Linked DNA regions of Pelagicoccus sp. SDUM812003. The protein of the gene in region 2 binds, or shares a complex with, the protein of the main gene of each other region. Links are inferred from orthologs where the notes say so. Each region holds a gene or a part of one and is shown on either strand. Other genes may lie near its edges.

Region 1 (3,354 bases), on a different replicon or contig from region 2:
CACAGGTGGCACCATCACTGGGGTCTCCGAGGTCATCAAGAGCCGCAAGGAATTGTTCACCGTCGCAGTCGAGCCGACTAACAGCCCGGTGATTTCTGGTGGTCAGCCAGGTCCGCACAAGATCCAAGGCATCGGGGCCGGTTTCATCCCCAAGAACTGCAACAAGGATATCATCGACGACGTCATCACCGTGACCAACGAAGACGCGTTCCAAACCGCTCAGGACCTCGCCCTCAAGGAAGGCATCTGTGGCGGCATCTCCTCCGGAGCCAACGTATGGGCGGCCTTGCAGCTGGCCAAGCGTCCGGAAATGGCTGGCAAGACCATCGTCACGGTGGCCTGCAGCTGCGGCGAGCGCTACATCAGCACTCCATTGGGCGAAAAGGCCCGAGCCGAAACGACCGGAGCAACCGCTTAGCGTTCGGGCCGAGCGATCTCCAGCTGATCGACCGTTTTTTAGCGGGCCTCCCTTCGCCGGGGAGGCCCCTTTTCATTTGTATCGACCCACGGGCGCGCCGGGGCGTCTCCGAGCGCCGACGGCCGCAACTGTTGATTGCGACGTTGCAAATAACAGTTGCTCTGGAGGCGATCGCCTTTTTGGGGTGGCGCCTGGGGCGAGTGGGCTTAGGTTTAAGAGGTTACCCTTATGTTGCCTCGTTTGTTCAGCCGTTGTTTCGAAGCCTTCACCGCGGCCGCCTTTCCGTCCCAGTGCGTGGAATGCGGCGGATTGGTGGAGGCGCGGAGCGACTTTGCCAGCGTCTGCGTCGCGTGCTGCGATCGCGTCCAGTTGGTGCGGGAGCCGAAGTGCCTGACCTGCGGATTTCCGTTTTTCGGCGAGACGGAGTCGAAGGCGGGCTGCATGCATTGCGAGCACCTGAGCCCGGTCTTTGGGCAAGGCTGGTCGGTGTCGCTGTTTCGCGGCCCGGTGCGGCATCTGATTCACGAGTTGAAGTATGAGCGGGGATTCTGGGCCTTGCGCGACATCGCTGCCATGGCCCGCCTGGGGCCAGGATTGCGGGAGTTCGTCGGCGACGCGATTCTGCTGCCGGTGCCGTTGCACGCTCGTAAAATGAGGGAGCGGGGCTACAACCAGAGCGAGTTGATCGTTCGCGAGCTGGCGAAGGTGTTTCCGGACAGCGAGATGGGGGACGTCTTGGAGCGGCGCGTGGATACCGTTTCGCAGACGCGGTTCAACCGGCGCGAGCGGGTGCGCAACCTGAAAAATGCCTTTTCATTGCGCCGAAACCGTGCCATACAGCCCGGCCGACGCTATGTTATCGTCGATGACGTTTTTACGACAGGCTCGACGCTCAATGCCTGCGCTCACGCGCTGGAGCAGGCGGGGGCCGGTCGCATAGATGTCTTGACTATCGGGCATGGCTAGACCTGATCCCAAGCGATTTTTCAACTAGAAGGCTCTGACAATGGCACTCTTTCAAAAACCGAAGTACTCGACCGTAATCGTCAAAAAGAAGGACATTCCGCAGGGGATGTGGAAGAAGTGCCCGGTTTCCGGCGAGATCATCTACAACAAGGAACTGGAGCAGAACCAGAACGTGGTGCCCAAGAGCGGCTACCATTTTCCCATCACTGCCCGCAAGCGCATCCAGAGTCTGCTTGACGAGAATAGCTTCAAGGAGGAGGACCGCGATCTCATGCCGGGCGATGCTCTGGAGTTCGTGGATTCCAAGCCCTATCCGGAGCGCGTGGCTCAGTATCAGAAGAAGACCGGCGAAAAGGAGTCGCTCATCAGCGGTCTGGGCAAGATCCAGGGGATCCCGGTTTCCATCGCGGTGTTCGATTTCCAGTTCAGCGGCGGTTCTCTGGGTTCGGTCGCCGGGGAGAAGATCACGCGAGCCATCGAGCGGGCCATCAAAAACAAGATCCCGTGCATTGTGATTTCCGCCTCTGGCGGCGCTCGCATGCAGGAGGGCATCCTCAGTCTGATGCAGATGGCCAAGACCAGCGCGGCGCTCAGTCGGCTTTCGGCGGCCCGGCTGCCATTCATATCGATCCTCACCGATCCGACCGCGGGTGGAGTGACGGCGAGTTTCGCTACGTTGGGCGACGTCATCTTGGCCGAGCCGGGCGCTCGCATCTGTTTCGCAGGGGCTCGGGTGATCAAGGAGACCACCAACGCGGAGCTGCCGGAAGGCTTCCAGTCCGCGGAATTCCTGTTTCAGCGTGGACTCATCGATCAGATCGTGCCTCGCACCGAGATGCGGGCCCGACTGCACGAGCTGCTGGCTGCTCTTTACCTGAAAAAAGAGCCAGAGTCCGCATAACGTAAGGAAGCGGGAGCGCCGCGGCCCTCCCGTCGAACGCCATGCCTGATCTCAGCTCCTACGAGGCAGCCCGCGAATGGTTGTATTCGCTCAAGAATGCGGGGTCGAAATACGGAATCGACCGTATGGAACGTTTCGCGGATGCGCTTGGGCAGCCGCAGCGCAGCTTTCCGTCAATCCACGTCGCTGGCACCAACGGGAAGGGGTCGACCTGCGCCATGTTGGAGCAGGTGTTTCGCGACCAAGGGTTCAAAACGGGGCTTTCGACGTCGCCGCACCTGGTTCGGCAGGGCGAGCGCATTCAGGTGAACCGCCGCATCCTCAGCGAGGAGGCGATTCTGGATTTCGTGCGCGAACTGGCTCCCTTGGCGAGCGCGATTGCCCAGCCTGATGCGGAGTTGCACCCGAGTTTCTTCGAGTTCATGACGGCCATGGCGTTTCTGCGTTTTCAGCGTGAAGCGGTGGACATCGCCTTGGTGGAGGTGGGGCTCGGCGGGCGGCTGGACGCGACCAACGTTTTGGTGCCGGAGTGCAGCGTGATCACTTCCATCGGATTGGACCACTGCGAAATCCTAGGAGACTCCCACGCCGCGATCGCTCGGGAGAAGGGCGGCATCATCAAGCCTGGCGTGCCCGTGGTGGCGGGGCTGCTGCCGGAGGACGCCATGGCGGAAGTGCGAAGCATTTGCCGCGAGCGCGGCTGCGAGCTCATCACGGTAGCGGAGCGTTTCGGCGAGGATTTGGAAAGCTTTCCTCGGACCAATCTGTACGGACGCTACCAGCGCATCAACGCCGCCATTGCCATGACGGTGGTGGAGGCGATGGCGGGGCGTTTCGGCTTGGACCGCGCGACCGCCGAAGCCAGCTTGGCCTCCGTTTCCTGGCCCGGTCGCTGGGAAGAGCGGCAGCTGCGGCATCGGAAGATCGTTTTCGATGTCTCGCACAATTCCGAAGGAGCGCGTTGGCTGGACGACAACTTGGCCGATTTGGTCGAGCGCAGCGGCGGAGCTAAGCCTGACGTGGTGATGGGCGTGATGGGCGGCTATCGAGCCAGCAGCCTGGTGCCGGT
Region 2 (4,087 bases):
GTGTTGCCGCGCACGCTGTTGTAGAAGCGGTCTTCCCACTGCACCACCATGCCGAGGTGCTGGTTGTTGAGCACCATGGCCTTGGCGGCGATCTTTTCGATCTTGGCGGTGGCGAGCTCCTGCACGTTCATGGCGAAGGAGCCGTCGCCGTCGATGTCGATGACATGGCGGTCGGGGGAGGCCACCTTGGCTCCGAGAGCGGCGGGATAGCCGTAGCCCATGGATCCCAGTCCAAGTGAGGAGATGAGGCTGCGAGGATGGTTGAAATTGTAGAACTGGGCGGCGAACATTTGGTGCTGGCCTACGCCGGTCGTGATGATCGCTTCGCCTTGGGTGAGTTCGAAGAGAACCTGCACTGCGTGTTGCGGCAGGATGTATTCGCTATCCGCGTACGAGAATGGATAGTCTCGCTTCCACTCGGCGCACTGGTCTTGCCATGCTTGCAGGTCGGGCTTCTTGAATCCCTTGTCCATCAGCTCGACCATGCGGCCTAGGGCGTGCTTGATGTCGGAGACGATGGGATGGTGGACGATCTTGTTCTTGTTGTGCTCCGATGGATCGACGTCGATGTGCACGATTTCCGCTTCCGGGGCGAACTTGGTGACGTCGCCGGTGATGCGGTCGTCGAAGCGGGCTCCGAAGGTGAGCAGCAGGTCGCTTTGATGAACGGCCCAGTTGCCGTAGGCGGATCCGTGCATGCCGAACCATTTCAGGGAGAGCTCGTGCGTTTCGGGGAAGGAGCCTACGCCCATGAGGGTGGAGGCGACTGGGATGCCGGTTTTTTCCGCGAATGCGGTCAATTCCTTATGGGCTTCAGCGGCCACGACGCCTCCGCCGAAGTAGATGACGGGACGCTTGGCGTCTTCGATGAGGCGGAGCACGTTTTCCAGTTCGCGGTCCGCGGCTTTGGCGGGAAGCTTGTCCTGGCGGTAGGGCACTTCCTCGTCCGAGAGCCATTTGGGCGTGGTCTTGGCCTGCTGGATGTCCTTGGGAATGTCGATGACCACAGGGCCCGGGCGGCCGGTGGTGGCGATTTTGAAGGCTTCCTTGATGATCTTCGGCAGGTCGTTGACGTCGAGCACCAGGTAGCTGTGCTTCACCACGGGAAGGGTCATGCCGAAGAAGTCCGTTTCCTGGAAGGCGGCCTTGCCGATGTACTTGGAATAGACCTGGCCGGTGATGCAGACCAGCGGGGTGCTGTCCATGAAGGCGTCTGCGATGGCGGTCATCAAATTGGTGGCTCCCGGTCCGCTGGTGGCCATGCAAACGCCGGCCTTGCCAGTGACGCGAGCGTAGCCTTCGGCGGCGAAGGAGCCGCCTTGCTCGTGGCGAGGAAGGATGGTGCGGATGTCGGCCTTGCGCTTGGCTAGGGCCTGGTGCAGCTCGAGGGAGGCGCCGCCTGGATAGGCGAATATGACGTCCACGCCTTCTCGGATAAGGCCTTCGATGACGATGTCGGCGCCTTGCATTTCCTGTCCGGTGGCGGCCGGGGCTGCAGGCGTTTTGGTTTCGGTTTTAGAGCTCATGGGCTAGTGTCGGCAATTGGTTCGAAAGTGGGCTCGGGGCGGCGTTCAGGAAGCGGCTTCGTTGATGGGGACGATTTTTCCGTCGGCCAATTCCTCTTCCACCACGCCGATGTTGCGAAAGCGTTGGTAGCGTTGCTCGATGAGCTCTTCCGGGCTGAGCTTCTTGAGCTGGTCGAGTTCCGCGACGATGGCGTCCTTGAGGTTTTTCGCGGCGGTGTCGGGGTCGTTGTGGGCGCCGCCCATGGGCTCGGGGATGACGCCGTCGACCACGCCGAGCTTGTGGATATCGTTGGCCCCGAACTTGAGGGCTTCGGCGGCTTCGGGGGCCTTGGCTCGGTCTTTCCAGAGGATGGCGGCGCAGCCTTCAGGAGAGATGACCGAGTAGTAGGCGTTTTCCAGAATGAGGATCTTGTTGGCGACCGCGATGCCGAGAGCGCCGCCGGAGCCGCCTTCGCCGATCACGGCGGAAACGATCGGGCAGCCGAAGGTCGCCATCTCGCGCAGGTTGACGGCAATCGCTTCGGAAACGTGTCGCTCTTCGGAAGCGACGCCCGGGTAGGCGCCTTGGGTGTCCACCAGCGTGATGATGGGCAGGCCGAACTTGTCGGCCATCTTCATGAGGCGCAGCGCCTTGCGGTATCCTTCCGGGTAGGGGCTGCCGAAGTTGTGGGCCAGCTTTTCGCGGGTGGTACGGCCTTTGTGCTGGGCGATGACCATGACCGCTTCGCCGTTGAGGTAAGCGGTGCCGCCCACGATGGCTCGGTCGTCGCGAAAGGCGCGGTCGCCGTGCAGCTCCTGAAAGCCGGTGAAAACGCGCTCGATGTAGTCCAGAGCGTAGGGACGCTGTGGGTGGCGGGCGAGCTGGACGCGCTGCCACGGGGAGAGATTGGTGTAGATCGACTTCTTGGTGGAGGAGATCTTCTTCTCGATCGCCCGAATCTCTTTGGACAGATCGATGTTGTTCTCGTTGGACAGCTGATGGAGGTGATCCAGCTGGTCAATGAGTCCGCGTAGCGGCTGTTCGAAGTCGAGCGCGTATTTGTTGTCCATAGGCCTGTCCCGTGAAAAGGGGTGGAATTTGGGAGTTATCGCATCAATGTCGAGGCTTAAAGGTCCGCTTGGCGGCGGCCTCAGGAGAGATCGGGAGCGGACTCCATGGAGTCCGGGTTGGCGAGCTGATCCTTCCAGCTGGCCATGCGGGCCTGAGCTCCGAAGCTCTCGGCCTTTTCCTTGGATCCTTTCTCGAGCCAGATGCGCGAGAGGCTGGTGTTTACAAATAGGTCGTCAGGCTTGAGGGCATGGGCCTTCTCTGCTGCTTCGAGGGCCTCGTCGTATCGTTTTTCCGAATAGAGGATCTCGCAGAGGGCGTGCCAGGCTGGGAACGCGTTCGGGGTCTCCGCCACGGTCTGGCGGAGCTTGGAGATGGCGCTTTCGGCGTCTCCCATGGTGAAGTCGAAAGTGGCGTCTTCGACGATGTCGGCGATCGGGTCGTGGTTTTCTTCTCCCATAGCAGGGTTCGGGTGTTTTTGGAAAACGCGGCTAGAGTACAGGAACACTTGGGCCTTGTCAAAGGATCAGCATGGCGTCGCCGTAGCTGAGAAAGCGGTACTGGCGCTCGATCGCTTCCGCGTAGATGTCTTTCAGCCACTGGATTCCGCTGGTTCCTTCCGGGTCGAGAAATGCGGAAACGAGGCAGATGAGGGTGGATTTCGGCTGGTGGAAATTGGTGACCATGGCGTCGACGCCACGAAAGCCCCGCGGCGGGTAGATGAAGAGGCCGGCTTCGTCGGTGAACTGTCCAGGGATCACGGTCGAAGTTTTCGCCAGGTAGTCTTCCACGCTGCGCACGCTGGTGGTGCCGATGCAGACCTTTCGCTTGTCAGGTCCGCAGCGTAGGGCCTGTTGCGTGGCTTCCGAGATCTCGTAGATCTCGCGATGGATCTGATGGTCCTCGATGTTATCGGTTTGCAGCGGCTTGAAGGTGCCCATGCCGACGTGCAGCGCCAGATCGTGGAAGCGGGCGCCTTTCGCTTCGAGCTGAGCGATGATCTCCGGCGTGAAGTGAAGCCCTGCGGTGGGAGCGGCGGCGGCGACGGATTTTTCCGCTGCCGCGTAGACGGTCTGATAGCGTTCCTTATCCGCGCTGTCTCGCTGGTCGTCGGATTCCCGGGCGATGTAGGGTGGCAGCGGCATTTTTCCCAGCTCGTCCGCCATCTCGGCCACCGAGGAATGGCTTTCCAGCTCGAAGGACACGCGGTACTCGGTGTTTTCGTTTTTCTCCTGCACCGTGGCGTAAAAGAATCCCGGTCGCGAGAAGGTCGCTCCTGGTTTGAGGCGCTTGCCGGGGCGTAGCAGACACCACCAATCGGAGCCATCGTTGGTTGCCGGACGCAGCAGCAGGCACTCGGCCTTGCCTCCGGAAACCCGTTCCGCGAACAGGCGGGCCGGCAGCACGCGGGCGTTGTTGCGAAAGAGGAGATCGTTTTCGCCCAGATAGTCCACGATGTCGCTGAAGCGACGATGTTCGATGGCGCGGCTTTCTCGATGAACCACCAGCAGAC

The links. Proteins that work in one complex are often made in the same cells at the same time.
Region 1: the proteins of QEH54_RS20040 (region 2) and accD are in contact, whole or in part, in a solved structure (PDB 8UXZ), measured with the Escherichia coli proteins. The link is inferred for Pelagicoccus sp. SDUM812003 from one-to-one orthologs.

What each region holds. Positions count from the first base shown.
Region 1 is NZ_JARXHY010000007.1:170,463-173,816, forward strand. What follows is about bases 597-3,354. They hold accD (acetyl-CoA carboxylase, carboxyltransferase subunit beta), read left to right. Parts: upstream 597-1,424; coding sequence 1,425-2,285; downstream 2,286-3,354. Other genes in these bases: QEH54_RS11635 (ComF family protein), read left to right, coding at 647-1,384; QEH54_RS11645 (folylpolyglutamate synthase/dihydrofolate synthase family protein), read left to right, coding at 2,327-3,354. Also shown: cysK (cysteine synthase A), read left to right, coding at 1-418.
Region 2 is NZ_JARXHY010000019.1:19,386-23,472, reverse strand. Bases 575-3,469 are described here. They hold QEH54_RS20040 (acetyl-CoA carboxylase carboxyltransferase subunit alpha), read right to left. Parts: upstream 2,577-3,469; coding sequence 1,572-2,576; downstream 575-1,571. Other genes in these bases: queA (tRNA preQ1(34) S-adenosylmethionine ribosyltransferase-isomerase QueA), read right to left, coding at 3,093-3,469; QEH54_RS20035 (tetratricopeptide repeat protein), read right to left, coding at 2,657-3,034; ilvB (biosynthetic-type acetolactate synthase large subunit), read right to left, coding at 575-1,526. In the rest of the region: more of ilvB, read right to left, coding at 1-574; more of queA, read right to left, coding at 3,470-4,087. UniProt on the Escherichia coli protein: Component of the acetyl coenzyme A carboxylase (ACC) complex. First, biotin carboxylase catalyzes the carboxylation of biotin on its carrier protein (BCCP) and then the CO(2) group is transferred by the carboxyltransferase to acetyl-CoA to form malonyl-CoA.